Regions from separate parts of the Streptomyces sp. NPDC004838 genome, predicted to be linked through region 1. Evidence: riboswitches for the same ligand, from Rfam matches in the RefSeq annotation. Region 1 holds a riboswitch; each other region holds the start of a gene.

Region 1 (7,435 bases):
GCTCATGGGTGAGCCCGCCGAACATCACATGGCTCATCCGGTCCAGCTGGCCGCGTGCGGCCTCGTTGAGCACGGGGTGGTTGTAGCCGTGGATCGCCGACCACCACGACGACATGCCGTCGATCAACTCGCGGTGGCCGTGCGCGGGTTCGGCCAGTCGCAGCCGTACGCCCGACGCGGACTCGACGACCAGCGGATCGACGCGGCCGGGCATCGGGCCGTACGGATGCCAGACATGGGCCCGGTCCAGGGCCAGCAGTTCGGGCACGGAGCCGGGGGCCGGGCCCGCCGCCGGGACCGTGGCCGTGCGCACCTCAGGCATTGGGAGCGAGATCGGTTCCGGCGCCGCGACGGCGCACCGTCACCAGATCCGTACGGGGGGCGCCCGTAGCCGCAGGGGACTGACCGCACGCACCGCTCTCCGCACCGCTCTCCGCGCCGCAGGCATCGGCATCAGCATCGGCATTGGCGTCGGCTTCGGCTTCGGTTCTGGCTTCGGAAGCGTCGCCGCAGACCGACCCGCAGCCACCGCCCGCCCGGTGTTCCGGCAGCGTCGGCGTGCCCGCGCCCTCCACCTCGAAGCCCGCGTCCGCGATCATGTCGAGATCGGCCTGCCCGGCCTGGCCCTCACTGGTCAGATAGTCCCCGAGGAAGATCGAGTTCACCAGGTGCAGCGCCAGCGGCTGCATCGAGCGCAGATGGACCTCCCGCCCGCCCGCGAGCCGTACCTCGACATCCGGGCAGACGAACCGCACCATCGCGAGAATCCGCAGACACCGCTGCGGGGTGAGGTTCCACTCCTTGGCCAGCGGTGTGCCCTCGAAGGGGATCAGGAAGTTCACCGGCACCGAGTCGGGGTCGAGCTCGCGCAGCGCGAAGACCACGTCGACCAGGTCCTCGTCCTTCTCGCCCATGCCCGCGATCAGACCCGAACAGGCGGACAGACCCGCCGCTCGCGCCTGGCGCACCGTGTCCACCCGATCGGCGTAGGTGTGGGTGGTGGTGATGTCCCCGTAAGTTCCCTCGGACGTGTTGAGGTTGTGGTTGTACGCGTCCGCTCCCGCACCCCGCAGCCGCTCCGCCTGCCCCTCGGAGAGCAGCCCGAGACAGGCGCACACCTCGACGCCCTCGTTCTGCTCCTTGATCGCCTCGATGGTCTTCGAGACCCGGTCCACGTCCCGGTCGGTGGGCCCGCGTCCGCTCGCGACCAGACAGACCCGCTTCGCACCGCCCGCGACCCCCGCCGCCGCCGCTCGCGACGCCTCATCGGGCTTCAGCCAGGTGTACTTGAGGATCTCCGCCTTGGACCCGAGCCGCTGGGAACAGTAGGAGCAGTCCTCCGGACAGAGCCCGGACTTCAGATTGACGAGATAGTTGAGTTTCACCCGGCGGCCGAACCACTGGCGGCGCACCGTGCCGGCCGCGGCCACCACGCCGAGCAGTTCGTCGTCGGAGGTCGCCAGTACGGCGAGCGCCTCTTCACGGGTCGGCGACTCGCGCCGCAGGCCCTTCTCCACCAGCGTCTTCAGCAGGTCCATGGCGCAGATCCTTACGTACGGCGGTCACCGCGGGAAAGTCTGAACTCCACAACAGAGCCTCTTCGAAGTGTGTGTATGACCACATCCATACCTTGAGCGGCCCCGGTTAGTGTCTGTGGGCTGCCTACAAAAGGCCCGGACGACCACATGGAAGGCGCCGGGCCGCACAAGGACCGGACCACCATGACCCAGGACCCTTTCGACTGGCTCGACGACGAGTCGAGTCACCGCGAGCGCGCGGGCCTGGTGCGTACGCTCAGGCCGCGCCCCGCCGCCAGTACGCTGCTGGATCTCGCGGGCAACGACTATCTGGGGCTCACCCGCCGCCCCGAGATCACCGCCGCCGCGGCCGCCGCGGCCCGCCGCTGGGGCGCGGGCGCGACCGGCTCCCGGCTCGTCACGGGCAGCACCGCGCTCCACGCCGAACTCGAACGGGAACTCGCGGAGTTCTGCGGGTTCGAGGCCGCGCTGGTGTTCTCCTCCGGCTACGCGGGCAACCTCGCCGCGACGACCGCCCTCTCCTCCCGTGGATCGCTGATCGTCTCCGACAGCGGCAATCACGCCTCGATCGTGGACGGCTGCCGGCTCTCGCGCGCGGAGACCTCGATCGTCCCGCACGCCGACGTCGACGCCGTACGCGGGACACTGGACGCGCATTCCGGCCGGCGCGCCCTCGTGGTCACGGACTCGGTCTTCTCGGTGGACGGCGACGCGGCCCCGCTGGCCGCCCTCGCGGACGTCTGCCGTGGGCGCGGGGCCGCCCTGCTCGTGGACGACGCGCACGGCCTCGGGGTACTCGGCGACGGCGGCCGGGGCGCCCCGAACGCCGCGGGGATCGCGGGCGAGAGGGGAGTGGTCGCCATGCTCACCCTCTCCAAGTCCCTGGGCAGCCAGGGCGGAGCCGTCCTCGGACCGGCGAAGGTCATCGACCATCTGGTCAACACCGCCCGGACCTTCATCTTCGACACCGGTCTCGCACCGGCCGCGGCGGGAGCCGCCCTCGCCTCGCTGCGGCTGCTGGGCCGCGAGCCCGAACTGGCCGAGAGGGTCCGTACGGTCGCCGTGACCCTGCACCGCCTGCTGACCGAGAGCGGTCTGACGGCCGTACGCCCGGACGCCGCCGTGGTCTCGGTACGGGCGCCGTCCCCCGAGGCGGCGGTGCGCTGGGCCGCCGACTGCCGTACCGCCGGTCTCGCCGTCGGCTGCTTCCGCCCGCCGTCGGTTCCGGACGGCGTCTCCCGGCTCAGGCTGACGGCCTGCGCGGACCTGACCGATCAGCAGATCGACCGGGCGATCGCGACGATCGTGAAGACCGCGCCGGCCGGAGCCTTCGCCGGGATGCCGTCCGTCGGTTGACGCGGGACACCGTCCGTCGGCCGGTGCTCTCGGGGGTGCCGTCCATCAACCGGAGCTACGAGACCGGCCCACCGCGCCGACGGTTCGGCGACGGCGCTCGGCCTGTACGGCGACGGGGGTCAGCCGTCGCTCTCCGCGGAGACCGCGGTCACGAATCGGGACCAGGACCGCGGGGAGAACCGCAGGGGTCGGCGGGTCACGTCTTTGGAGTCCCGCACGGCGAGCGACTCGTCCGGCAGCTTCGCCGCCTCGACGCAGTTGCTCATCGCGGTGCTGCGGCTGCTGTGCCGCCACAGTAATCCGCCGCCGTCGCGGACGAGTTCGCCGTCGGCGACTTCGCCGCCTGCCGGGCCGCTTCGGAGGGGATCGTCGAGGAGTGGATCGGGGCGGAAGGAGTCGGGGTGCACGAGGGGATCGGACATGGGGGGCCTCCCTATGCGTCATCCATGATCGTGGCGATGAGATCCAGAGAATCCACGGCGGACAGGGCGCGCGCCTGCATCGTGGTGAACGCGGCGCTGTACACCGCAAGGTCTTCTGCCCGCTCCAGATGGAGGCTACTCGTCAAATGGTCGAGAACGACCACATCCAGATCAGAAGTGTTCGGAAAGGAGAAGATAACGAAAGAGTTGGCGAGTCCGACATACGCGCCGACGGAGAACGGCAGTACCTGGATCCGTACATGAGGCAACCCGGCGGAGCGGATCAGCTCCCCCAACTGCTCCCGCATCACCCGTGAGCCCCCGACCCTCCGTCGCAGCGCGGCCTCGTCCAGCACGACGCGCAGCTTCAGCGGCTTCCTGCCGCGCAGCACCGACTGCCGGGCGATCCGCACCTCCGCCAGGGAGTTGACGGTCGCCTCGGGCAGATCCTCAAGCGTCGACCGGGTCACCGCCCGCGCGTACTCCGGGGTCTGCAACAGTCCCGGCACCACCGAGGTCTCCAGCGTGCGCACGGCGCACGCCTGCGCCTCCAGGGAGATGAAGTCCCGGTACTCGGGCGGCAGCAGCCCCCGGTAGGCGTGCCACCAGTGTTGGCCGCCCGAGCCGTCGGCCGCTCCGGCGAGGGTCTCCAGCAGATTCCTCAGCTGGGGGTCGGCGACCTCGTACACATCGAGCAGCAGCCGTACGTCGGCGCTCTTCACCCCGCTGGCCCCGGTCTCGATCCGGCTCACCTTCGACTGGTGCCAGCCGGCCAGCTCTCCGGCGTTCCGGCTGGTGAGGCCGGCGGCCAGCCGCAGCTTGCGGAGTTCCTCGCCGAGTTTGCGGCGGCGCACCGCGGGACCGTGCTGCATCAGGGCATCCTTCCTGCCGGTCCGTCTCCGTCGGTCCTCGGCCTCGATCCGTCGTCAGCCCCTGCGGTCGGCCGGATCGGCCCGTCGGACAAGGTTCTGAGTGTGCGCCCAAAAGCGGTTTCATGTTGCAGAGTTCACCGCATCGAGCGACAGATATATGCATATCTTTGTGGATCGCCACTCCTGGCGGCACGATGAGTGGCAGTCTGGCCGCAGCGCAATCCGTGGCCGCCCGCGCATCCATCCGCTACGAATTCGGAGCACGGCCGCGGTGGGAAAGGGACAGCGTCGCCATGGCAGATCTTCAGGAAGCCTCCATCACCCTGCCGAGCGAACCCGCCTCGGTGTCCGTGGCCCGGAGATACGCCACGGATGTCGTCTCCGGCTGGGGACTGCCGGCCGACAGCGAGACGGTCGACACGATCCGGCTGATCGTCTCGGAGCTGACCACCAACGCCGTACAGCACACCTTCGGCCAGTCGCCCACCTTCACGGTGGACCTGTCGCTGGAGCGGGACGAGGAACTGCGCATCGGGGTGACCGACAGCCACCCGCGCTGGCCGCAGCGACTGCCGGCGGCCGTCCGGCAGGACAACGGGCGGGGCATGGTCATCATCCGAAGCCTGACCGCGCACTCCGGCGGACGGCTCTCGGTCACCCCGACCGAGGAGGGCGGCAAGACCGTCTGGATCGCACTTCCGTGGACCGTGCCGGTGCCGAACTGACCGAGGCGCGCGCCGTGGTTCGCGTCTTGGTGCGCGCCGGGCTTGTGCCGTGCTCGTGCCGGGCGGTGAGGGCGGCGGGCCATTCCGCCGAGGAGGCCAAGGCTCGTGAGAGAGGCCCGGCCGGGCCGCGGAGTAACCGCTGAGGGCGCTCACAGCCCGACGCGCCGGCGGCCGGGCGAGACCCCGGCGACCGGCGCGTGTTCTGTCAGGTGCGGGCCGTCAGCGGACCCGGCCGTACAGGACGCTCTTGCTCCAGATCTTGTCCAGCTTCACCCAGGAGCCCGTCTTGGGCGAATGCCAGATCTTTCCCTTCCCGGCGTAGATGCCCACGTGGTACACCCTCTTGTTGCTGTGGAAGAAGACCAGGTCCCCGATCTGCCGTGAGGACGCCGAGACCTTGCGGGTCGAGTTGTACTGCTGCTGAGCGGTCCGCGGGAGCTTCTTCCCCGCCTTTTTGTACGAGTAGAGCGTGAGCCCCGAGCAGTCGAAGCGGGAAGGGCCCACGGCGCCGTACTTGTAGGGCGCCCCCTTCTTCGAGGCCGCGATCTTCAGCGCCTTTCCTGCGTGCGTCGTGGCCGCCTGGGCCTCGGCCGTGCCGCCCGGCACGATCAGGGTGCCGCCGAGCGCGGCGAGGGTCAGGGCCGATACGGCGCCCGCCCGGCTGATCAGAGACGGGACGTTCTTCTGCGCAGTCATGCGCAACCCTTCGTCAGCCGCCTGTGAAGGATGACCTGTCGGGTTCGGGCGGACGAAGGTGCCCGGCCGCTGACGCGGCTTCACCCCTAGGGACTTCCGGACCGGCCGGCTGTCCCGTGCTGCGTGGGTCCTCCACTCCTGCCGAAGCACTCCTGTCGACCAGTGGTCCGGAACAGCGGCAGGATTCGGCGTCTGTCCGGACTGCCCCGCCGAGGTGACGGGGGCTTGTCGTCCCAGGGATCTTGACCTACGCACCGCCGGTTTTCCGAGGCAAAACGGCGATATGTGAGTTTCAACACGAATACTCTGTTCGGGTGGACGTGCCCCGTCGCGCCTCGGTGTTCGACGGCCTACGAGGCTCTTACCAGCACCGGAATGAGATATTCCGGTTTCTTGGTCGTCTCCGTGCGCAACTCGACCGTAGCCGCCGACCGGTGGGTGACTACTTCAAAAGAGGTATGTCTTCTGGTACTCCGATGGCGGTTGACATTCGCTCGGGGGTGGCTTCGGGCCCCGAGGCGAAGTCCGCCGCCGGTCCTGAGCGAAGGTCCGTCACCGGTCCGGAGGCGGCGGCACGGTGACCCGGAGCGCCCTCCTCTCCCCGTCGAGGACTCTCAACGCCCCGGCGAGTGTGACCGAGTGCACCTCGCTCTCGCCGCGCAGATGCATCAGCGCCAGGGCGTCCCGCAGCGCGGTCGCCCGGCTCACGAGTGCCTGTGCGGCGCGGAGCGCGCCGTAGGTGTGGGTGGAGCGGGCCGGATTGATCCGTCCCACCATGTCGACGACTTCGAGGTAACTGTCGATGAGCGCGCACTCGGCGCGGGTCAGCGCGGGCAGCGGCGGCGGTTCGGGCAGCGGCATGACGTCATCACCCGGAAGAGCGGCCGGAGCGCGAGGTCTTGCGGTCGGTGACGACATGGTCCACCAGTCCGTACTCCCTGGCGGCCGCGGCGTCGAAGAACCGGTCCCGTTCCAGATCCGCCGTGACCCGCTCCACCGGCCGGCCGGTGTGCCGTGCGAGAAGCTCCGCGAGCTGAGCACGGAGCCGGAGCAGTTCCGCGGTCGCGATCTCCAGGTCGGACGGCATACCGCGCATCGGTTCGTCGAGCGAGGGCTGCTGAACGACGATCCGGGCCCCCGGCAGCGCCATCCGCTTTCCGGGGGTTCCCGCGGCGAGGAGCAGTGCGGCGGTCGAGGCGGCCTGGCCGATGCAGACCGTCTCCACGTCGCAGGTGACCACCTGCATGGTGTCGTAGATCGCCGACATGGCGCTGAGCGAGCCGCCGGGGGAGTTGATGTACAGCGAGATGTCCCGGTCCGGCGCCGTGTATTCGAGATGCAGGAACTGCGCGATCACATCGTTGGCGGCGGTGTCGTCGACATCGGTACCGAGGAAGACGATCCGTTCGTCGAGCAGCTTCGAGTACGGATCGAGGGTCCGGATTCCCTGGGCGGTGCGCTCCGAGAACTGGGGCAGGACGTAGCGGGCGGCGGGACGGGTCATGGCGTACCTCTCCTCGGTGCACTACTGGAACGGTGTCTGTAAAAAATGTACAGGACGTACAGAACTGAGAAGGGTGCGCTTCTGATGCGAGGAGAGGAAGGTCAAGCCAGAGGACGATTGCGTGGCGAGCGGACAGTGGGGCGAGGCGGATCAACACGCCTTCTCCGCCGATTGATCACAAGTGCGTCACTACGGGGAAGTGCGGGGCACCGCGGACGATTCGGGGCCGCTAGGTTCAATCCTGCAGTCGACATCCTTGGGGGGATCTCATGAGCTGGGGTCAGCAACAGCCGTCATCGCCGTCATCCCAGACGCCGCAGTG
Region 2 (7,435 bases), on a different contig from region 1:
GCAGGCGCTCGCCGACCAGCGGCTGTCGAAGAACCCCGCCCACCACGCCGAGGACGCCCAGGGCAAGAGCAAGACCGGGATCCCGGGCGAGCGCAGCGCCAACCTCATGACGCATCTGCTGAACATCGATCCACCCGATCACACCCGGCTGCGGCGGCTGGTGTCGAAGGCGTTCACGCCGCGCCGGGTCGCCGAATTCGCTCCGCGCGTACAGGAGCTGACCGACCGGCTCATCGACGGATTCGCCGCGCGGGGGAGCGCGGATCTGATCCATGAGTTCGCGTTCCCGCTCCCCATCTACGCCATCTGCGATCTGCTCGGCGTTCCACCCGAGGACCAGGACGATTTCCGTGACTGGGCCGGGATGATGATCCGGCACCAGGGCGGACCGCGCGGCGGAGTGGCCCGCTCGGTCAAGAAGATTCGCGCGTACCTCGCCGAGCTGATTCACCGTAAGCGCGAGGCCCTCGGCGACGAGGGTGCCGACGATCTGATCTCCGGGCTGATCCGCGCCTCCGACCACGGGGAACATCTGACGGAGAACGAGGCCGCCGCCATGTGCTTCGTGATTCTCTTCGCGGGGTTCGAAACGACCATCAACCTCATCGGCAACAGCGCTCACGCCTTCTTCCGGAACCCCGCTCAGCGGGCTGTCTTCCAGGGCGCGGTCGACCGACGTGACGACGCCCTTCTCGACACCGCCGTGGAGGAGCTGCTCCGTTACGACGGACCCGTGGAGCTGGCCACCTGGCGCTACGCCACCCAGGAACTCGACATCGGGGGCCGGCGCATCCGGAAGGGCGAACCGGTCCTCGTCGTACTCGCCGCCGCCAATCGTGATCCCGCCCGCTTCGGGGAACCCGACATCCTGGACCTCTCCCGCTCGGACAACCCCCACCTCGGCTACGGCCACGGCATCCACTACTGCCTCGGCGCGCCGCTCGCCCGGCTGGAGGCCCGTACCGCGCTGGCGACGCTCTTCCGCCGTCTGCCGGATCTTCGGCTCGCGGGCGATCCGGCCGATTTGCGTTGGCGCGGCGGGCTGATCATGCGTGGACTGCGCAGTCTCCCGGTGGAGTTCGCACCCACAAAGAAGTGACGTGCCGTCAGGTCTGTGACTTTCGCGTGATCTGCGCTGCATCGACTTGTAACCGGGGTTGTCCCAACGCTACGTTCGCCCCGGTCCCAGCAGTCCGCGAAAGGCACCTGCATGCTCTCCGGTAATGGTCGACACCGCCGTCCTCGTCAGGCTCCGGCCCTCTTCGTGGCCGCGGGGGTGACGGGATCCGCCATCGCGATCCCCCTCCTCGGCGCGGGTTCGGCGTCGGCCGCGGACGCCGCCGTGTGGGACCGGATCGCGGAGTGCGAGAGCGCCGGTCTGTGGAGCGCGAACACCGGGAACGGCTACTACGGCGGTCTGCAGTTCTCGGCCTCCACCTGGGCGGAGTTCGGCGGCACCGAGTACGCGGCCCGCCCCGATCTGGCCAGCCGCTCGCAGCAGATAGCCGTCGCGGAGAAGGTCCTCGCCGCGCAGGGGCCCCAGGCGTGGTCCGCGTGTGCCTCGCTCGCGGGGCTGACGAACGACAACCCGGGCGACGGGGTCGACCCCGGCGTCTCGGGCGAGCCGTCCGCCGCGCCGACGAAGACCCCCTCGGGGACTCCCTCGGGCACTCCCGCTGCCGGGCAGAAGACCTCCTCCCCGTCCAAGACCGGGGCCGAGGCCCCGAAGACCCCCGCGGAAGCGACCCAGGGTGTCGGCAATGGCGACTCGGCCCCCGGCAGACACCGCGGCGAGCCCGCGCCCGACGCGACCGGATCGGCCACTCCGCCCCGGCCGGGGACCTCCACTCCGGCTGCCTCCACCACCCCCGCGACACCGGCCGGACCGGGCGACAGGGACGGGAGCCGTGAGGCGGGCGGCGACCGGGCCTCGCGCGGTGACTCCCCGGCCCGCGCCGAGACGGCCGGACAGGAAGCGGCGTCCGGGCAGGAGGCGTCGGGACAGGAGGCGTCCGGCGGCGTCGGCGAGGCGGCGGTTTCGCCCGGTACGTACACAGTTCGGCCCGGCGACAACCTCTGGGCCATCGCCGAGGAGCAGAAGCTTCCCGGCGGCTGGCCGGCCCTCTACGAGACGAACCGCGAAACCGTCGGCGCCGACCCCGACCTCATCCTTCCTGGTCAGAGTCTCGATCTCGACGCCCAGTAGGGGCAGTTCCGCCCCGGTCGGCCGTCTTTTCGCTCCAGTACGTCCGGTTCTGTGCAAGTGAGACATGGATCTCTTTGTTCGAATCGGCCCAACCCGCTTGCCGGAATGACTTATTCCGCATCCGACCTGCGGAAACGCGGGTGCCGGAGGCGGCGGGATGGGTGTTTTCTCCCCGATGTTCGTCGTTGAACATCGGGGGGAGGTGTGCCTACGGTCTGAACCGCTCGCCACCGCGGGCACCATCGACCGTCACGCCGAATCCTGCCGTCGGTCGGGGGGAACAGTCGTCGCGTAGAGCGCCGAAGGCAGGAGCGGGGGACCCAAGGTAAGTGCCGGCCCCGCCCGTTGTGAACGAACGACGGGCGTCCGGCTTGGGGTGAAGCCGCGCGCAACGTCGCGCGGCCGGGCAACTCACTACGCCCGAACCCGACAGCTCACCTCGTAGGCGTCGGTGAGGAGATCGTTCCATGCTGTTTTCCGGCAAGGGCAAGCACCGTCGTCCGTCCAAGGCCACCAAGATCGTCGCGTTCGCCGGAATCACCGGCGTGGCCGTCGCCACCCCGCTGATGGGCGCCACCTCCGCCTCCGCCGCCACCGCCGCCGAGTGGGACAAGGTCGCCCAGTGCGAGTCCGGCGGCAACTGGTCCATCAACACCGGCAACGGCTACTACGGCGGTCTGCAGTTCTCGGCCTCCACCTGGGCCGCGTTCGGTGGCACCCAGTACGCCTCCACCGCCGACAAGGCGTCCAAGTCGCAGCAGATCCAGATCGCCGAGAAGGTCCTCGCGGGCCAGGGCAAGGGTGCCTGGCCGACCTGTGGCGTGGGCCTGTCCCGCTCCGCGTACAACGGCTCCTCGGACACCGGCTCCTCGCAGCAGCAGAAGCCGCAGAAGCAGCACCAGTCCTCCCAGAAGCAGCAGTCCTCGCAGCAGCAGAAGTCGCAGCAGTCCCAGAAGTCGCAGTCCTCGCAGCGGCAGACCGAGGCCCCGACCACCCGCTCCGAGCGGTCCCAGGCCCCCGCCCAGACGAAGACCCACAAGCCCGCCGAGCAGTCCGGCAAGTCCGCCGCCAAGGTCAAGGGCTTCCAGAAGGGCGACGGCGAGTACGAGGTCAAGTCCGGCGACACCCTCAGCGGGATCGCCCAGGAGCAGGGCGTCGACGGCGGCTGGCAGAAGCTGTTCGACCTGAACAAGGACATCATCAGCGACGCCGATGTCATCTTCCCGGGCCAGCAGCTCGACCTGAGCTGACTCTCCCCGGAGCAGCGGCTCGACCTGAGCCGACTCTCCCCAGGGCCGCAGCTCGACGTGGGCTGACTCTTCCCGGCCCCCCGAGCACCCCGGTCCGGCGCACTTCCCCCGTTTGCGCCGGACCGGGGTTTCCATCTGCGCACGCTGTTACCGGTGGTAGCCATTGATCCTTTTGTCCCCCGGCGGCGCTCTTCACGCCGTTTTTCGTCCCAGGGGGCGGGCATCGACGGGTCGGCGACCCCCGGCCGGTTAGGCTCTTGCCGCAAGGCCAATGAGGCCCTGCTCCTCAGCGTCACATCCCAGAAGGAGATGCTCGTGCCGTCCATCGACGTCGTCGTAGCCCGGGAAATCCTGGACTCCCGAGGCAACCCCACCGTCGAGGTCGAGGTTGGCCTCGACGACGGAAGCACTGGCCGTGCCGCCGTCCCCTCCGGTGCGTCCACCGGTGCGTTCGAGGCTCTTGAACTCCGCGACGGGGGCGACCGCTACCAGGGCAAGGGCGTCGAGAAGGCCGTCCTCGCCGTCATCGAGCAGATCGGCCCCGAGCTGGTCGGCTACGACGCCACCGAACAGCGCCTGATCGACCAGGCCATGTTCGACCTGGACGCCACCCCGGACAAGTCCTCCCTCGGCGCCAACGCCATCCTCGGCGTCTCCCTCGCCGTGGCGCACGCCGCCTCCGAGGCGTCCGACCTGCCGCTCTTCCGCTACCTCGGCGGCCCGAACGCGCACCTGCTGCCCGTTCCGATGATGAACATCCTGAACGGCGGCTCGCACGCCGACTCCAACGTGGACATCCAGGAATTCATGATCGCCCCCATCGGCGCGGAGTCCTTCTCCGAAGCCCTGCGCTGGGGCACCGAGGTCTACCACACCCTCAAGAAGGTCCTGAAGACCAAGGGCCTGTCCACCGGCCTCGGCGACGAGGGCGGCTTCGCGCCGAACCTCGACTCCAACCGCGCCGCGCTCGACCTCATCCTCGAAGCCGTCAAGGAAGCCGGCTACGCCCCCGGCAAGGACATCGCGCTCGCGCTCGACGTCGCCGCGTCCGAGTTCTACAAGGACGGCAAGTACGAGTTCGAGGGCAAGTCCCGCTCGGCCGCCGAGATGACCGAGTACTACGAGGAACTGGTCGCCGCCTACCCGCTGGTCTCCATCGAGGACCCGCTGTTCGAGGACGACTGGGCGGGCTGGAAGGTCCTCACCGACAAGCTCGGCGCCAAGGTCCAGATCGTCGGCGACGACCTCTTCGTCACCAACCCCGAGCGCCTGGCCCGTGGCATCGAGGACGGCGCCGCGAACGCGCTCCTCGTCAAGGTCAACCAGATCGGCTCGCTGACCGAGACCCTGGACGCCGTGGAGCTGGCCCAGCGCAACGGCTTCAAGTGCATGATGTCCCACCGCTCCGGCGAGACCGAGGACGTCACCATCGCCGACCTCGCCGTCGCCACCAACTGCGGCCAGATCAAGACCGGCGCCCCCGCCCGCTCCGAGCGCGTCGCCAAGTACAACCAGCTCCTGCGCATCGAGGAGATCCTGGACGACGCCGCCGTGTACGCGGGCCGCAGCGCGTTCCCCCGCTTCAAGGACTGACCCCTTCCGGGGGCCGGGATCCCGCCCCCGCTCCGGACATCCGAAGAACGGAAAACCCGGCGAAGGCGCAGCGCGTGCGTACGTCCCCGGCCACGGTCCCGTACCGTGTCCGGGGACGTACGCGCGTACAGAGGCAGCAGGGGAGGCGAACGATGGCCGGGAAGGACCGCGACCGGTTCTCCACCGCGACCAGGCTCAGGCTGCTCGGCGAGCAGACCGCCGCCCGTGTCTACCGCTCCCAGACCAGACGGCAGGCCCGCCGCTCCCGGCTCACCGGCCGGGCGGCGTTCCTCGCGCTCGTCGTCTGCTCACTCGTCGTCGCGCTCGCCTACCCCATACGGCAGTACGTGTCCCAACGCGGCGACATCGCCGACGAGCGGGCCCGGATGGCCGAGGCCGAGCGCAAGGTCGAACGTCTGCGGGACGAGAAGGCACGGCTCCAGGACGACGTGTACATCCGGCGGCTGGCCCGCGAGCATCTGCACTACGTGCTGCCGGGCGAGACCGCGTACACGATGATCGACCCCGAGGCCGAGGAGCAACGCCGTACGGACGAGGAGTCGGCCGACCGGCCCTGGTACTCGAACGTCTGGGAAGGCGTCGACAACGCGGACCGCGACTGAACAACGGCTCGCGGCCGGGCGACAGCGGCCGGGGACCGAAGGCCGGGCGACAACGGCCCGGCGACAACGGCCGGGCGACAACGGCTCGGCGTCAACGGCCGGGCGACAACAGCTCGGCGTCAACGGCCGGGCGACAACGGAAGAACCAGATCCAAGGCAGGCATGGAAACCCCTCCACCCACCACCGAACCGACCGAGCCGACCGACGCGGACATCGCCGCGTTCAAAGAACAGCTCGGCCGGCCGCCGCGCGGGCTGCGCGCCATCGCGCACCGCTGCCCGTGCGGGCAGCCGGACGTCGTCGAGACCGCCCCCCGGCTGCCCGACGGCACGCCCTTCCCCACGCTCTACTACCTCACCTGCCCGCGGGCCGCCTCCGCGATCGGCACCCTTGAGGCGAACGGCGTGATGAAGGAGATGACCGAGCGCCTGGCGACCGACGCGGACCTCGCGGCGGCGTACCGCGCGGCCCACGAGGACTACATCGCCCGCCGCGACGCGATCGAGGTCCTCCAGGGCTTTCCCAGCGCGGGCGGCATGCCCGACCGGGTGAAGTGCCTCCACGTCCTGGTCGGCCACTCGCTGGCGGCCGGTCCCGGAGTCAACCCCCTCGGCGACGAGGCGATCGCGATGCTGCCGGAGTGGTGGCGGAAGGGCCCCTGCGTTTCGCCCTGCGGCGCGGTTTCGCCTGGCGGCGCGCCGGAGGAGTGACGGCCCGGGCCCTCCCGCGGCCTCGCCCGAGGGAGGGTTCGCGGTCTGCGTGTCCGCGTTCGCGGGTGGTCGTGCTGGGGCGCCGCCCCAGACCCCGCGCCTCAATCGCCGGCGGGGCTGTTGTGGCTTGGCTGCGTTCGGTCTGTCCGGTGCGTGGGGGCGGGGTCCGCGCTGTCGCCGCGTGTCTGTCGGGTGCGGGTGGTGGTGCTGGGGCTCCGCCCCGGACCCGGCGCCTCCATCGCCGGCGCTATCGTTCGGTCGAGGACGAACGGGAGCAAGACCAGGCCGTCCGGCGCTTGAGGGCACGCCCGAAGCGCGTACGGGGTTCGGAGCGAGCCCCGGCCACGGGCGGGGTGGTGAACCCACCCCATGACAAGGGAGGCCCCCGCACCATGACCCGCGTCGCCGCCATCGACTGCGGCACCAACTCCATCCGGCTGCTCGTCGCCGACGTCGACCCCCGCACCGGCGGACTCGTCGAACTCGACCGCCGGATGACGATCGTCCGGCTCGGCCAGGGCGTCGACCGCACGGGCCGCCTCGCCCCCGAAGCGCTGGAGCGCACCTTCGCCGCCTGCCGCGAGTACGCGGAGATCATCAAGGACCACGGCGCCGAGCGCCTCCGGTTCGTCGCGACCTCCGCGTCCCGCGACGCGGAGAACCGGGACGACTTCGTACGGGGCGTGCTCGACATCCTCGGCGTCGAACCCGAGGTGATCTCGGGCGACGAGGAGGCGGCGTTCTCGTTCACGGGCGCGACCAAGGAACTGCCCGGCCACGAGGAGCGGCTCGTCGTCGACATCGGCGGCGGATCGACGGAGCTGGTCATCGGCCGCGACCGCGTGGAGGCCGCGCGCTCCGTGAACATCGGCTGCGTCCGGCTGACCGAGCGTCACATCCGCAGCGATCCGCCCTCCGCCGAGGAGATCGCCGCGATCCGCGCCGACATCGACGCCGCACTCGACCTCGCCGCCCGGACCGTCCCCCTCGACCGTGCCCGCACCCTCGTCGGCCTGGCCGGCTCGGTGACCACCGTCGCGGGCATCGCGCTC
Region 3 (7,435 bases), on a different contig from region 1:
ACCACCAGCTGCCGCGGATGCTGCACACCATCGGCTTCGACAAGGTCTACGAGCGGGCCGAGGGCGCGTACTTCTGGGACGCCGACGGGAACGACTACCTCGACATGCTCGCCGGCTTCGGAGTGATGGGCCTCGGCCGGCACCATCCCGTCGTACGCAAGGCGCTCCACGACGTCCTCGACGCCTCGCCGGCCGATCTCACCCGTTTCGACTGCCAGCCGCTGCCCGGACTGCTCGCCGAGAAGCTCCTCGCCCACAGCCCCCATCTCGACCGGGTCTTCTTCGGCAACAGCGGCACAGAGGCGGTCGAGACCGCGCTGAAATTCGCCCGGTACGCCACCGGCAAGCCGAGGATCCTCTACTGCGACCACGCCTTCCACGGCCTGACCACCGGCTCGCTCTCGGTCAACGGGGAAGGGGGCTTCCGGGAAGGATTCGCGCCTCTGCTGCCCGACACCGCGATCACGCTCGGCGATCTGGGCGCGCTGGAGCGGGAGCTGAAGCGCGGCGATGTCGCCGCGCTGGTGGTGGAGCCGATCCAGGGCAAGGGCGTCCTCGCGGCGCCGCCCGGATTTCTCCGTGCCGCGCAGGAACTGCTCCACCGGCACAAGGCGCTCCTGATCGCCGACGAGGTGCAGACCGGCCTCGGACGGACGGGCGACTTCTACGCGTACCAGCACCAGGACGGCGCCGACGCCGTGGAGCCGGACCTGGTCTGTGTCGCGAAGGCCCTGTCCGGCGGATATGTGCCCGTGGGGGCGACCCTCGGCAAGGACTGGATCTTCAAGAAGGTCTACTCCTCGATGGACCGGGTCCTCGTCCACTCGGCGAGCTTCGGCTCCAACGCCCAGGCGATGGCCGCCGGACTGGCCGTGCTCAGTGTGATCGAGGATGAACGGATCGTCGCCAACGCACGCACGACCGGTGATCTTCTGCGCACCCGGCTGGCCGCTCTCGTCGACCGCTATGAGTTCCTGCACGAGGTACGCGGCCGGGGCCTCATGATCGGCATCGAGTTCGGGCGGCCCGACTCGCTCAGACTGCGCAGCCGCTGGAGCATGCTGCAAGCCGCCCGGAAGGGCCTGTTCGCGCAGATGGTCGTGGTGCCCCTGTTGCAGAAGCACCGGATCCTCACCCAGGTCTCCGGCGACCATCTGGAGGTGATCAAGCTGATCCCGCCGCTGACGATCGGCGAACCCGAGGTCGACCGGTTCGTCACGGCCTTCACCGCGGTGATGGACGACGCTCACACCGGCGGCGCACTGATGTGGGACTTCGGAAAGACCCTGGTCAAGCAGGCCGTCGCAACCCGCTGAACGGACGCTCGCACCGCCCGCGCCAGGGCCGTCGGGCGGGCCCGAAGGCCGAAATTTACCTCTGAGGCAAGAAACTTGCCTCGGAGGCATTTTCCTGGCGCAATGAAGGTATGCAGAGTCCTCCCGGGGGCCACCCCCCGGATCCCCGAACTCCTGCCGGCGAAACGCCCGTGGAGCTGCCCGACGTGGCGCCCCGGCTCCGCGATCTGCGCCGCCGCCGCGGTCTCACGCTGGAGGCCGCCGCCCAGCGCGCCGGTCTCTCGCCCGCGCATCTCTCCCGGCTGGAGACCGGCCGCAGACAGCCCTCGCTGCCGATGCTGCTCTCTCTCGCCAGGATCTACGGTACGACAGTCGCCGAGCTGCTCGGCGAGCTCGCGCCCGAGCACGACCCCGTCATCCGGGCCGGCCGCCGGGAACCCTCCGAGGCCGACGGCTGGACCTACCACCAGGTGGGCGGTCCCGGCCGGGCCATGCAGGCGCTGCGGCTGATCGTTCCGTACGGCGCCCAGGGCGATCTGGTGCGGGTCCACCCCGGAGAGGAGTGGCTGTACGTCCTCGACGGGCGGGTGCGGCTCAGTCTGGGGGACGCCGTGCACGAGCTGGGTCCCGGGGACAGCGCGCACTACGACTCGCTCACCCCGCACCGTATCGCCGCGGGCACCCGCGACGGCGCCGAGATGCTCTTCGTCCACACCCTGCTCCAGAGCCCCGAGATCCATCCGCACTTCTGAGACACCAGGCGCGACAAGCGCCGAGGCCCCGGGAGATCGTCCAGATCTGAAGAAACCCGAAGAATCCAGAAGAAAGAAGCCCACGAAATGTCCGAGACCCCCATCGTTCCCGAGGACGCCGCCGTGCCCCAGACGCCGGCCAAGCACGAGATGAAGGAAGAGGGGAAGTTCCCCAGGGGCCTGGTCGTCCGGCTCTTCGCGTATCTGATCGCGGGCCACCTGCTGGCCGGTTTCCTCTATCTCCTGTTCGAGGTCGGCGCCAAGTAGATCAGGTGGCCCGGACGGCTCACGCCGTCTCGGTCAGCCGCTCCCGCAGCCGCTCGCGCGTTCCGGGGCTCAGCTTCAGCCCGTCCGTGAGGTAGCGCTCGGTGGTGCCCCACGTCTCCTCGATCGCGTCGAAGGCCGTGTGCAGATACTCGGCGCGCGCGTCGAAGAGCGGGCTCAGCAGCTCCATCACCTCGGGTGACATCGCTGCGGGCGAGTCGTCCTTGCGGCGGATCAGGTAGCGGCGGTGCGGGTCGTTGGACTTGAGGTAGTCCGCCTCGATCGCGTCCCGCTCCACCCCGACCGCGAGCAGGGACACCGCGATGGAGAGACCGGCGCGGTCCTTGCCCGCCGCACAGTGCATCAGCGCCGGAACGCTGTCCTCGGCGAGCGCGTGGAGAATCCTGCTGTGATCGCCCGTGCGCTGCGTGATCATCATGCGGTACGACTCCGCCATCCGGCCGGCCGCCTTGCCGTCCGCCAGAATCGACCGCAGCTGGTTGATGCCGCCCTCGCGGACCATGCGCCAGAACTCGGCCCCGTCGGCCGGGTCGCTGAGGGGCAGATTCAGATTCCGCACACCGGGCAGCGGAACGTCCGGCCCCTCCAGTTGGATGTCGGCGTTGTTGCGGAAGTCGAAGATCGTGTGCAGCCCGAGGGTGGCCAGGAACGAGGCGTCGCTCTCGGTCGCGTGGGCGAGATGCCCGCTGCGGAAGAGCCGCCCGTACCGCACTGTCCCGCCGTCCACGGTCGGCAGTCCGCCCACGTCGCGGAAGTTGCGCACTCCGGTCAGCTCGGGCTCGTTCGAGGGGACCTGCGGCAACTGCTGCGTCACGAAGGCTCCAGGAGATCACAGCCGTCGGCATCGGTCGCCGACGGTGGCGTTTTATCGACGATACGACATCGGTACCTCGGGCAACCAGCGGAAACGGGCTGCCGCGTCCCGTCCGGCGCCATCACCCGGACGCCCGCGCGCTCTCGATGATGCGCGTACATATGGCGAGCCCGACCCGCACCGGGTTCCGCCATCACGGTTCGCGGCGAACCTCGCCCGGCGGGGTGTGCGGGCCTATGGGACAGCCTCTGTCTCCGTGAGTAGTCGGGCGCACTTCTGACCGGCGCTCCGATCGCATTTGCGGAAGGGGACCTCGACCGCTGTGTCATGGACGCGCCGATTCATGGACGCGGGTCTGTCCCGGTGGGGAGTATTCGCGGGAATGGCGGACCGGGCATGCCGACGTTGTTCTTCGGGCGCTGGTCGGCGTTCTTGAGGCACTGGTCGGCCGATTGCGGACCGTGCATCGGGAAGTGGCTTTCGAATCCTGTTTCCGGGAGCCCCGCCGTGTTGAGCGAGCAGGAACCCGGCCGAGACGCGGGGTCCGCGCCCGGGCGGGCTCGGGGCGAACCCGGGCGCCATGGTCATACGGCCGCGCCTTGTCGAGGTGGACGGGAATCGACGTACGGCTGTCGTTTCCGTGTGAAAGGTGAGGAGTTGGGAGCGGCAATCGCGGCGATCAACCCTTATGGGATCACATGTGCCTTATGTCCGAATCAGGAGGTTCGCCATAACGTGCCCTATAAGTGCGGGATATGGGATCCGCTCGTGAGCAGGATCATATCCGTGACGGTGTGTGGCCGCGCCCAGAAGTGGAATACGCCTGCGGGGCAGGAGTTTTGCGGACTTCGGTCCACGGAGTGTGACGGTGAATTCCCCCGGAGAATGACCCAGTTCACCGATCGGGATAATCCTCGGCTTGTTCCGCTCGGTACGGCCGGTCTACGGTCTCGGAATTCCGGGCGGCACGCCTCATCCTGCCGCCGCCCGAATTTCACCCACTCACATGTGGCAGGAGCGGGGGACCCAGGTAGTACGCCGATTCCGGGTATCCGGACGGCTTGGGGTGAAGTCGTGCTCATCGCGCGGCCGGGCATCTCCAGCCCGAACCCGACAGCTCACCTCGCAGGCGCCGGAGAGGAAAGCGTCATGCCCAAAAAGGGTAAGCATCGCCGTATCCAGGCAGGCCCCATCGCCCGCGGTTTCGTCGCCGCCGGTACCGGTGGCGCGGCCATCGCCATCCCGCTGATGGGCGCGACCGGCGCCCAGGCCGCGGAGCAGACCGCCCCCGCCGTACAGACGGTTCCCTCGGCCGTCGCCCCGGCGAAGGCGAGCGGCGCTCCGGCCGCCCCGGAGGTGCGGCAGCACGCCGCCGCCCCGGTCACCTACCGTGTCGTCGCGGGCGACTATCTCGCCAAGATCGCCGAGGAACAGCAGGTGAGGGGCGGCTGGCAGAAGCTCTACGCGGACAACCGCGAGGCCGTCGGCGAGAACCCCTCCCTGATCCACCCCGGCCTCAAGCTCACCATCGGCGCGAAGGCCGAGGGCAAGGCTCCGGCGAAGGCCGAGAAGCGCTCGGACGACCGCTCCTCCCGTGACCACTCCCGCGAGAGCGCTCCGGCCGCGCAGTCGCAGAAGTCCTCCGGCTCCTCGTCCGCCGAGTCTCCGTCGGCCAAGTCCTCGAACGCCAAGTCCTCAAACGCCAAGTCCTCGGCCTCCGGCTCCTCGGTCCGGGGATCGGCCCAGGCGTCCGACGACGCGCCGAGCACCACCCAGCGGAGCGGTGGCTACACCACCCCCACGCCGTCCGGCAACGTCAGCACCTCCTACCGTGCTTCGGGCTCCATGTGGTCCAGCGGGTACCACACCGGTGTCGACTTCACCGCCTCGACCGGCACCAGCATCAGGTCCGTCGGACCCGGCACCGTCGTCTCCGCCGGGTGGAGCGGCGCGTACGGCAACGAGGTCGTCATCAGGCACACCGACGGCAAGTACTCGCAGTACGCCCATCTCTCCTCCCTCTCCGTCTCGTCCGGCCAGAGTGTGAGCGGCGGCCAGCAGATCGGCCGCGCCGGCTCCACCGGCAACTCCACCGGTCCGCACCTGCACTTCGAGGTCCGCACCGGCCCCGGCTACGGCTCGGACGTCGACCCGGTGGCGTACCTGCGCCAGCACGGCGTCTCGCTCTGACGGATCCTGACGGATCCTGACGGATCCTGACGGATCCTGACGGATCCTGACGGATCCTGACGGATCCTGACGGATCCTGACGGCACCGGCGCGTTCCGGTCCCGTTGGTCCTCTGAACCTCTGAGCCCCGGCTCTTCCGGACTCCGGTTCCGCTGATCTCTTCGCCGAACGGCTCGCACCCGCGGGCCGAACGGCCCGGATCCCCTCGCACCGCCGCGGTGGCGCGAGGGGATCCGGCGTTTTCGCCCCCCTGGGCATCCCGGTGGGACCGATGCGCTCCCGTACCGCCGCCGCTATACGTCCCGTTCCTGGTCGGTGCCGGTGCCGGTGCCGTTGCCGAACGGCACCGGCACCGGAAACGGCAGGAGCACGGGCTCGGCGGCGGCGGTGGGTCCGGCGGCGGGGATCCGTTCCAGGACGCCGCCCGCGAACACGTCGTACAGCGGCAGCGACTCCAGATGCACATAGCCGATGTGACAGTCGCAGACGGGGAGCGGACACGCCCTCGGACGCAGCGCGCTCCGGTACGAGCCGTCGTAGAGGTTGCCCAGTTCCTCGCTGACGAAGTGACAGCGGCGGACCGTGCCGTCGCCGTCCACCGAGATGACCGACTCGCCCGTACGACAGGGGAGTCCGGCCGAGCGGTGCGGATGGCGGCTGTAGGGGAAGAGCGGATCGAGCCCCGTCCAGTCGGCGGCCTCCGCGTCCGTGTAACCGTGCCCCTCCGCCGCGTTCACCCAGAGGTAGACCCGCTCGGGCAGTTCGGCACGGAGACGGCGGGCCTGCTCCAGATGCTCGGGGAGACCGACGACGCCGACGCTGAAACGGACGCCCCGCGCCGCCAGGTCGCCGCATTTGGCGAGGAAGCGGTCGTAGGGGGTCTGCCCCGGATGGTAGGTGCACCAGAGCGCGAGCGTGTCGAGATCGGCTTCGGCGAGCCAGTCGGTGCGGCAGCTGAGATTGGTCTGGATCGCCACCCGTCGCACCTGCGGCAGCCGCGACAGTTCGACCAGGGTGCGGCGGTACCAGGAGCGCACCAGACCCTCGCCCCACGGGGTGAACAGAACCGAGAGCCGGTCGTCCGGCCGCGAGGACACCCAGGCGGCGAACCGTTCCAGCGCGGCCCGGTCCGCCCGCAGTCGCGCGGGGTTGTCGCGCCTTTTGGCGAAGGGGCAGTAAGGACAGTCGTAGTCGCAGGACGCGAGCGGTCCCCGGTAGAGGACGGTCAGATGATCCATGTCCGCCGTCTCACTTCGGCTCGTACGCGGCCATACGGGCCCGTACGACGGGGGAGAACAACTCCGGTCCCAGCCCGTCCGAGTACGCCAGCCCTTGGGCGCTCAGCCGCAGCAGTCCGGGCGGCGCGGACTCGTCCAGCCAGCCGAGCACGGTGAACCGTTCCAGCTCGGGACCGAAGTCGTCCTCGGGATCGCGGCCGAAGCGGTCGCGGTAGTCGCCTGTCTCCATGCCCTGGGCCTGGAGGAGCGACTGGAGGAGATGGCGTCGGCGGGCCTCGTCCTCGTCCATCTCGTATCCGACGCCGGCGCGGCCGAAGTCCTCGGCGCTCGTCTGCGTGTACGCGTCGATGATGCCGCGTATCTCCGTCATCCGGACCGCGTAGTCGAACGAGTAGTGCAGACGCGAGGTGTACGAGCGGGCTCCGCAGCCGAGGCCGATCATGCCGTCGGTCTGGCAGGCGTGGTCCGGGGAGTCCGAGGCCGGTGCGTCCGCCCGGCGGAACATCCGCATCGACACCTGCTCATAGCCGTGGGCCAGGAGATGATCACGACCCTGCCGGTACAGCCGCAGCCGCTGGGCGTCCCAGGAGTGATCACCGCCCGTCCCGAGCCTGCCGAGACCGGTCAGCGGCCTGACGTAGAGCGGGTAGAGATACAGTTCCTCGGGCCGCCAGGCCAGCGCGGAGTCCAGGGAGTATCGCCAGCTCCGCGAGGTCTGGCCGTCGATCCCGTAGATCAGATCGATGTTGAGGACGGGAACGCCCGCCTCCCGGATGCGGGCCAGTGCGGACTCGACCTCGGCACGCCGCTGCGGGCGTACGGCCGCCTTCGCCTCCTGGTCGACGAAGCTCTGGACACCGA
Region 4 (7,435 bases), on a different contig from region 1:
CGACTACGCCCGCGCGCTGCGGGACGGCAGGTCCGCCGACAGCGAGGAGGCGCAGGAGATCACCCGCCGTATGTACGCGTGGCAGTCCCTGGCGGGCGGCGGCAGTGGCCCCTCGAAGGGGCACTTCGTCGGACTCGGTGAGATGTACGTCGCCGATTCGCGCTTCGGTGAGAACTACGACCGGTACGGGGAGGGGACCGCGGCCTTCGTCCGGGACGCGATGAAGGTGTACGGGGAGCGGCACCTCACCGACTGAACCCGGTGACCCGATCCGACCCGAGCCGACCCGACCCGACCCGAGCAGGACGCGAGCAGGACGCGAGCAGGACCCGAGCGGGATCCGACCCCGATCCTGCTCTCGATCCTGCTCCTGCTCCTCTGTTCCCGACCCCGTCGTCACCGGCTCGCCGCCCCGCTGCCGTCGGTCCGGTCTGATCCCGGTTCCGGTCATACCGGCTGATCCGCGACCTCGTGCCGTACCGCGCCGGAAAAATGGAGTGGATCTTGCTTCGGATGGCGTAAGGTTATGTCCAACGACGCGGGGTGGAGCAGCTCGGTAGCTCGCTGGGCTCATAACCCAGAGGTCGCAGGTTCAAATCCTGTCCCCGCTACTGAAGACGGTGGCCCGGCACTCGGCGAGAGTGCCGGGCCACCGTCGTATCCACGTCCGGTCGGGCCTCCGCGTACGGACGGCACGTGCCGACGGGCGCGTGCGGACCCCGCGTACCGACCGCACGTACTGACCGTGCGTACCGACCGCGCAGCGCACCGCGTTACCCCATTCGGCCGATGGCGGCTCGCCCCCGAGCCCCATCGCGGCGAGCCTGTAGAGGGGCGCGGTACCGTCCGCTGCCGCTGGCGGACCGGGGAGGAGTGCACCCTTGGCGCACCAAGAGCAGCGCAGTGGGTACGGTGCGCGCCGCTTCGTCCGCATGCTGCCCGTACTGATGATCGTCGTGGGAGTGGCCTACGACCTCAGACTTCCCCCGAGTTACACCGCCGTGCCGATGTTCGCGGCGGCTCCGCTGGTCGCCGCACCCTTCTTCTCGTGGCTCAACACCCTGCTGACGGGGATCATGGTGACGTTGGCCGAGCTGAGTCTGAACGTCTACAACGGGACTGCGGGGCAGCCTCACTCGTACACCGAGCTGAGCACGGTGGTCACCGTCTCCGCGCTGGCGTTACTCATCAATCGCGTCGTCCAGCGCAGCGGCCAGCGGCTCGCGTCCGCCCGGGTCATCGCCGAGACCGTCCAGCGGGCCGTGCTGCCCACCCCCTCCGCGGAGATCGGAGGGCTCCGTACCGCCGCACGTTACGAGGCGGCGCTCGCGGACGCTTTCGTCGGGGGGGATCTCTACGCCGTACAGGACACTCCGCACGGTGTACGGCTGGTGGTCGGGGACGTACGGGGAAAGGGGCTGGGGGCGGTCGAGGCGGTGGCGGTGATCATCGGGGCGTTCCGGGAGGCGGCTGAGCAGGAGAGTTCACTGGAAGCGGTCGCCGGGCGGCTGGACCGGGCGCTGATCCGCGAGGCCGAGCGGCAGGGCAGTCTGGACGCCTTCGAGGGGTTCGCCACCGCCGTGCTCGCCGAGATTCCGCGCGGCGGCGGTGCCGTGCGGCTGGTGAACCGGGGACACCCGGAGCCGCTGCTGCTGTACGGCGACGGCCGGGTGGACTATCTGGCGCCGCTGGAGGCGGCGCTTCCGCTGGGCATGGGCGATCTGGGGCACTGGCCGGACCGGGCCGAGACGCATCCCCTGCCGACCGGGGCGACGCTGTTGATCTATACGGACGGCCTCTCCGAGGCGCGGAACAAGGCCGGATTCTTCTACGACCCCGCGGCCCGCCTCACCGGGCGGCCCTTTCCGGGACCGGAAGAGCTGCTGGACGACTTGGTCGACGATGTGCGACGGCATACGCGCAACGGGCTGACGGACGATCTGGCGCTGCTGGCGGTCACCCGGCCGGGCTAACAACGGCTGACACGCCGGAGCGCGATGTCGGCTGTCCCACAGCCATGAGGGTGACCGAGGGCCCGGTGGTGAGAGGCGGGCCACGATCGCATGAATGTTCTCTCACCGGGCCGTCAGCACCATGTGTAGTCGAAGGACGGCTCTCCGCATAGAATTTGACGAACTGTCAGGCGTGTGATGTTGCTGAAGTGACGTTCAAGTCGCCCGACTCCGGCCTCTTGTGTCCCGGTTGGTCTGGCGCGAGCGCGTTAACGATCACCCGGAACGGCTTGGAATCCGGCCCCCCAGTCTATTAACGTTCGATAACGCAGCGCGGTCGTCCCAGCCGCCGTCAGGGCGGCACCGCGCGCATGCGCCGAATCCCGCAAGGGAACCGGGGAACCACCTTTTGGGGTGAATCGGGCGTCTTCGCACCCTGCGGAGACTCTCGTAGGAGACCTTCCTGCTCCGAACCCGTCAGCTAACCCGGTAGGCGAGAAGGAAGGAAAGGAGTACGCCTCAGTGGCGTCCAACAGCCCTGCCCCGGAAGCGCCCGTCAGGTCCGTGAGGCCCTCCACCACCGGCGTTTTCAGCCAAGAGGGGGCCGAGCGGTCATTCGGGGAATGGAACCCCACCGAGGAGAGCGTCCGTCCGGTACGCGGACGGCACCGTGTCATGAAGCAGCGGGGCGGATTCGCCCGTAGCTCCACGGTCCTCGGCGTCGGCGTGATCGCGGCGGTCGGCGCGGGCGGCATCGCCACCGCGCAGAACAAGCCCGCGCTCTCCATCTCGCTTCCCGACCAGATCTCGGACAACCTGCCCGACGGCCTGACCCCTTCCGAGGACGCGGACGGCGGCAACACCGCGCTCGCCGCGATGGGCACCATCGGCGGCGCGGCCGAGGCCGAGAGCGCCGGCGACACCAAGGACGGCGCGGGCGAGGCCCTGCGCTCCCGGATCCTTCAGCAGGCCGAGCAGCAGCAGGCCAAGGCGGCGGCCGAGAAGAAGGCCGAGGCGGAGAGGGCAGCCGCCGAGAAGGCCGCGGCCGCTGCGAAGAAGGCCGAGGCGGCGGCCAAGGCGAAGGCGGACGCCGAGAAGAAGAAGGCCGAGGCAGCGGCCAAGGCCAAGGCGGAGGCCGAACGCCTCGCCAAGCTCGCGAAGAGCTTCTCGCTGCCCACCTCCTCGTACACCATCACCTCCACCTTCGGCCAGTCCGGTTCGCTGTGGTCGTCGGGCCAGCACACCGGCCTCGACTTCGCGGCCCCGAGCGGGACCCCGGTCAAGGCCGTGGCCGGCGGCACCATCAAGTCGGCGGCCTATTCCGGATCGTACGGCTACCGCATCGTGCTGGAGCTGAACGACGGTACGGAGGTCTGGTACGCGCACCTGTCGTCGATGACCGCGAGCGCGGGCCAGAAGGTCGGCGCGGGCGAGACGATCGGCCGCGTCGGCGCGACCGGCAATGTGACCGGCGCTCACCTGCACCTGGAGGTCCACACCGCGGGCGGCTCGACGCTCGACCCGGCGGCGTGGCTGCGGAGCAAGGGACTCAACATCTGACACGGGCTGACACGCGGTACACGGGGTCGCCGACATCTGCGGCGGCCCGTGGGGGCCCGCGGTCGCATGGCCCGCGGTCTGCGGCGCATGGCCCCACGATCGTGGACGCGGAATCGTGGCCTCGAGTCCTGCGCGGTCCGGAGGCGGACGGCGTTCGTGCTCCGCGAGCCGCGCTCCGTACTCCTTGACCCGCGCTCCGTGCTCCTTGACCCGTGCTCCGCGAGCCGCCCTCCGCGATCCTCAGAAGGTGCACGACGATCTCCGGCAGCTCTGGCGCTCACCCCCCGACGTCAGGGCTGCCGGTCTTCCCCGCACTGCCGACCTGCCGTTCCGCTCTCCCGCTGTTCCGTCGTTTCCCTCGTTCGGCCGGTGCCGGGGTCGCCGGTGAGGTCAGGCGCGGTAGGGGTTGTACCCCTCGTAGTCGCGGTACGGGGGCGGTGCCCACACCCGTCCCGTCGCGCGCGCCGCGTACGTCAGCGCCGGGCCCGCCATGTCCTTCCGCTGCCACATGTGGTGCAGCAGTTCCTGCTCCCGCTCGGCGAAGTCCGGGTCCGCCGCGCCGCGCCGCGCCCGGTGGCGCAGAAACGCCAGCGAGGTCGCGAAGCGCTGGTACTCCGACACGGCGTGTGCCGCTGCCGGTCCCTGCCGCTGCATGGCGAAGGTCCGGGCGGCCTTGCGCGCCTTCATGGACGAAAGCGCCGGCGGCTCGGCGGGCGCGATCCAGCCCGCGGCGGCGTAGGCGGGCAGTTCGGTGGAGACCGTGCGCAGTTCGCGCTGCCGGGACCAGATCGTCAGCCAGGTGAGCAGCCCGAAGACGGGGACCATGAACACCCCGTACACCAGATAGAAGCCCCAAGGGCCGAAGAGTGAGGTCGAGCCGTTCCACAGCGCGTGCATGCCCATGGCCAGGGCGAGGCCGAGCAGGGGCAGCGCGACCCGGCGTATCCGCTGCCGACGGGCCGCCAGCGCCGCGATCCCGAAGCCGAGGCCGGTCAGCACGGTGAACAGCGGATGCGCGAACGGCGACATGACGATCCGTACGAAGAAGGTCGCCACCGTCACCGAGGCGAAGCCCGATGAGCCCATCGCCTGGTCCTCGTCGAACGCGGTGCCCAGATAGAGGATGTTCTCGGTGAAGGCGAAGCCGGTGGCGGTGAACCCGGCGACCACGATGCCGTCGACGAGCCCGGTGAAGTCCTGCCGCCGGAAGATGAAGATCAGCATGATCGCCGCGGCCTTCGCGCTCTCCTCGACGATCGGGGCGATGACCGTCGCGCCGAGGGTGTCCGCGCTCGCGGGGTCGGCGGTGGCGGTCGCTATCCAGCGGGTCGCGAAAGTGTTCGCGATGATCGCGACGAGCGCCGCCGCGAACGCGCCCCAGGCGAAGGCGAACGCGAGGTTCCGCCAGGGGCCCGGCTCGACCCGGTCCAGCCAGCGGAACGCCGCGGCGAGCAGCGGGACGGGAAGCGTGGCGAGCCCGATACCGACGAGGAAGCCCTCGGTACCGGTCTGTTCACGCACGAGGGCGAGGATGACGAGCCCGGAGAGCGCGAGGAGCGTGATCAGCACTCCGGCCCGGATCGCCTTGCTGCGCCAGAGCCGGGAGGCCCGGCGCGGCTTGTAGCGCCAGCGGGCTTGCTCGGGCATGGCGTCGAAGAGCGGCTGCTCCTGGAACGCCGGAACAACGGGGTGCGGGGGCGCGGGCAGCACAGGCGGATCCGCCGCACGGGGCGGCGGCTGGGCTGCCGGATGCGGCGGCTGATGCTGGGGCGACGGCTCGTACACCCATCGACCCTAACGAGGAGTACTGACACCTGGCGATGGCGCAGGGGGTGACCGGCGGTTACACGCCGAAGCGCTTCAGACCGTCCCGGCTGGGCATCCGGCCTTTTCACGCCACACGGGCAGCGCCGGGAGGGACCAGGAGGGAACCGGGAGGGCGTCTCGTACGGCTGCCGGAGCCGTTCCCGAGACGGTTTCTGGAACAGCCCGCCGAATCGGGTCGCCGGGCTGCCAGGGCGCGCGCCCAAGGCGGTTCCCAAGGGCGAGCCGTTAGGACGGTTCCTGGGCGCGACGCCGGAAGAGCAGGTCACATACCCTGTGGCCCTTGTCCAGTCCCTGCCCCTCGAAGCGGGTCAGCGGCCGGAAGCCGGGGCGGGGGGCGAATCCGCCGTCCTCCTGGGTGTTCTCGAACTCCGGATGCCCGGAGAGAACCTCCAGCATCTGTTCCGCGTACGGCTCCCAGTCGGTCGCGCAGTGCAGGACCGCGCCGGGCTTCATCCGTTCGGCGGCGAGCGTGAGGAACTCCGGCTGGATCAGCCGCCGCTTGTGGTGCCGCTTCTTGGGCCAGGGGTCGGGGAAGTAGACGCGGAGTCCGTCCAGGGAGCGGGGTGCGAGCATCTCGCGGAGGAGGATGATCGCGTCACCGTTGGCGACCCGGATGTTGGACAGTCCGTTCCGCTCCGCGAGACCGAGCAGATTGCCCTGTCCGGGCGTGTGCACATCGACGGCGAGTATGCCGGTCGCGGGGTCGTCCGCGGCCATCCGTGCGGTGGCCTCGCCCATCCCGAAGCCGATCTCCAGTACGACGGGCAGCCCGCCGAACATCTCCTCCAGATCGATGGTCCGGCGCCCGTCGATGTCGAAACCCCACACGGGCCAGAGCCGCTGGAGGGCGTCCTCCTGCCCTGCGGTCACCCGGCTCCGCCGTGGCTGAAAACTCCGGATCCGGCGCTCATGATGCGACCCGGCGGGGTCGGCGAGCGGCCCTCCGGGGAAGCGGGGGGCGCTCCGGGGGCGGAGGGGCGGGGTGGGGTCGCTGGGAGCGTTTCGGAGTGTGGACACAGTGCGATCGATTCTACGGCGCGCCGAGCGCGTGCGGCCCCGCCGGCGTCTGAGGCGCGGGACGCGGGACGGAGCCCCGGCGGGGGCCCGCACCGGAGGCACCCCGCACCGGTGAGATACGGCCACTCCGGACGCGGCACCTCCGGATACGGGCCCTCACGGCCGCGGCCCTGGACACGGACGCGGCCCCTCACACGGACGCGGCTCCGCCCCTACACGTTCGCCAGCAGGCGTCTCGCCCGGTCGGCGATCTCCCGGCCGATGGGCAGTGACGCCGTCGCCGCGGGTGACGGCGCGTTCAGGACGTGGATGACGCGCCGCGTCTCGCGGATCAGGAAGTCGTCCACCAGGGTCCCGTCCCGGAGCACGGCCTGGGCGCGAACGCCCGCCGGAGCGGGCCGCAGATCGGCCTCGGTCACGGCGGGGAGGAGACGGCGGACCGACGCCGTGAAGGCGCCGCGCGACAGCGACCGGTGCAGCTCGCCCGCGCCGTACCGCCAGTGGCGGCGCGCGATGCGCCACGAGCCGGGCCAGCCGAGCGTGCCGGCCAGCTCGCGCGGGCGCACCGTGGACCAGTCGTACCCCTCGCGCGCCAGCGCAGGGACCGCGTTCGGCCCCACATGTACGCCGCCGTTGATGCCGCGCGTGAGGTGGACGCCCAGGAAGGGGAAGGCCGGGTCCGGTACGGGGTACACCAGGCCCCGTACGAGCGAGGGGTCCGCCAGCTCGTAGTACTCGCCCCGGAAGGGCACGATCCGCATGCCCGGATCGTCACCCGCCAGCCGCGCCACCCGGTCGCAGTGCAGTCCCGCGCAGTTCACCAGCACCCGCGCCCTGAGCACCGTTCCGGAGGCGGTGCGCACCGCGACTCCCCAGGGGCGCCGGTCCACCACGGTGACCTCCTCGCCGCAGCGGATCTCGGCCCCGGCCCCGTCCGCGGCCTCGGCCAGCCGCCCGGCGACCGCCCCGAAGTCGCACACGCCCGTCGTGCCGACCTGAATCGCCGCGAGGCCGCGCACCTGCGGCTCGTACTCCGTGATCTGCGCGGGGCCCAGCTCCCGTACCGGAATGCCGTTCTC

Evidence for each region. A riboswitch is a leader RNA that binds a small molecule or an ion and turns the genes downstream of it on or off. The one in region 1 is predicted to bind cyclic di-AMP.
Region 2: another riboswitch for cyclic di-AMP. It lies ahead of ACWEFL_RS34430 (transglycosylase family protein); the one in region 1 lies ahead of ACWEFL_RS22735 (C40 family peptidase).
Region 3: another riboswitch for cyclic di-AMP. It lies ahead of ACWEFL_RS34190 (M23 family metallopeptidase); the one in region 1 lies ahead of ACWEFL_RS22735 (C40 family peptidase).
Region 4: another riboswitch for cyclic di-AMP. It lies ahead of ACWEFL_RS25050 (M23 family metallopeptidase); the one in region 1 lies ahead of ACWEFL_RS22735 (C40 family peptidase).

The regions. Positions count from the first base shown of each region.
Region 1 is NZ_JBSGAW010000020.1:109,498-116,932, forward strand. Features, by position in the region: gene ACWEFL_RS22705 (adenosylmethionine--8-amino-7-oxononanoate transaminase) at 1-322, opposite strand, end outside; gene bioB (biotin synthase BioB) at 315-1,538, opposite strand; gene ACWEFL_RS22715 (8-amino-7-oxononanoate synthase) at 1,722-2,894, shown strand; gene ACWEFL_RS22720 (DUF397 domain-containing protein) at 3,014-3,316, opposite strand; gene ACWEFL_RS22725 (helix-turn-helix domain-containing protein) at 3,328-4,188, opposite strand; gene ACWEFL_RS22730 (ATP-binding protein) at 4,482-4,913, shown strand; gene ACWEFL_RS22735 (C40 family peptidase) at 5,133-5,609, opposite strand; cyclic di-AMP (ydaO/yuaA leader) riboswitch at 5,613-5,810, opposite strand; gene ACWEFL_RS22740 (hypothetical protein) at 6,162-6,470, opposite strand; gene ACWEFL_RS22745 (ATP-dependent Clp protease proteolytic subunit) at 6,478-7,113, opposite strand; gene ACWEFL_RS22750 (PASTA domain-containing protein) at 7,383-7,435, shown strand, end outside.
Region 2 is NZ_JBSGAW010000048.1:9,800-17,234, reverse strand. Features, by position in the region: gene ACWEFL_RS34440 (cytochrome P450 family protein) at 1-1,099, shown strand, start outside; gene ACWEFL_RS34435 (transglycosylase family protein) at 1,211-2,206, shown strand; cyclic di-AMP (ydaO/yuaA leader) riboswitch at 2,494-2,669, shown strand; gene ACWEFL_RS34430 (transglycosylase family protein) at 2,674-3,456, shown strand; gene eno (phosphopyruvate hydratase) at 3,766-5,049, shown strand; gene ACWEFL_RS34420 (FtsB family cell division protein) at 5,202-5,672, shown strand; gene ACWEFL_RS34415 (DUF501 domain-containing protein) at 5,835-6,383, shown strand; gene ACWEFL_RS34410 (Ppx/GppA phosphatase family protein) at 6,776-7,435, shown strand, end outside.
Region 3 is NZ_JBSGAW010000046.1:33,594-41,028, reverse strand. Features, by position in the region: gene ACWEFL_RS34210 (aspartate aminotransferase family protein) at 1-1,316, shown strand, start outside; gene ACWEFL_RS34205 (XRE family transcriptional regulator) at 1,427-2,047, shown strand; gene ACWEFL_RS34200 (DUF6126 family protein) at 2,135-2,314, shown strand; gene ACWEFL_RS34195 (tyrosine-protein phosphatase) at 2,334-3,146, opposite strand; cyclic di-AMP (ydaO/yuaA leader) riboswitch at 4,132-4,293, shown strand; gene ACWEFL_RS34190 (M23 family metallopeptidase) at 4,296-5,336, shown strand; gene ACWEFL_RS34185 (STM4011 family radical SAM protein) at 5,630-6,574, opposite strand; gene ACWEFL_RS34180 (STM4012 family radical SAM protein) at 6,585-7,435, opposite strand, start outside.
Region 4 is NZ_JBSGAW010000024.1:17,275-24,709, reverse strand. Features, by position in the region: gene ACWEFL_RS25065 (MerR family transcriptional regulator) at 1-256, shown strand, start outside; tRNA gene ACWEFL_RS25060 (tRNA-Met) at 538-611, shown strand; gene ACWEFL_RS25055 (PP2C family protein-serine/threonine phosphatase) at 882-1,973, shown strand; cyclic di-AMP (ydaO/yuaA leader) riboswitch at 2,317-2,463, shown strand; gene ACWEFL_RS25050 (M23 family metallopeptidase) at 2,475-3,512, shown strand; gene ACWEFL_RS25045 (PrsW family intramembrane metalloprotease) at 3,903-5,159, opposite strand; gene trmB (tRNA (guanosine(46)-N7)-methyltransferase TrmB) at 5,565-6,356, opposite strand; gene lhgO (L-2-hydroxyglutarate oxidase) at 6,569-7,435, opposite strand, start outside.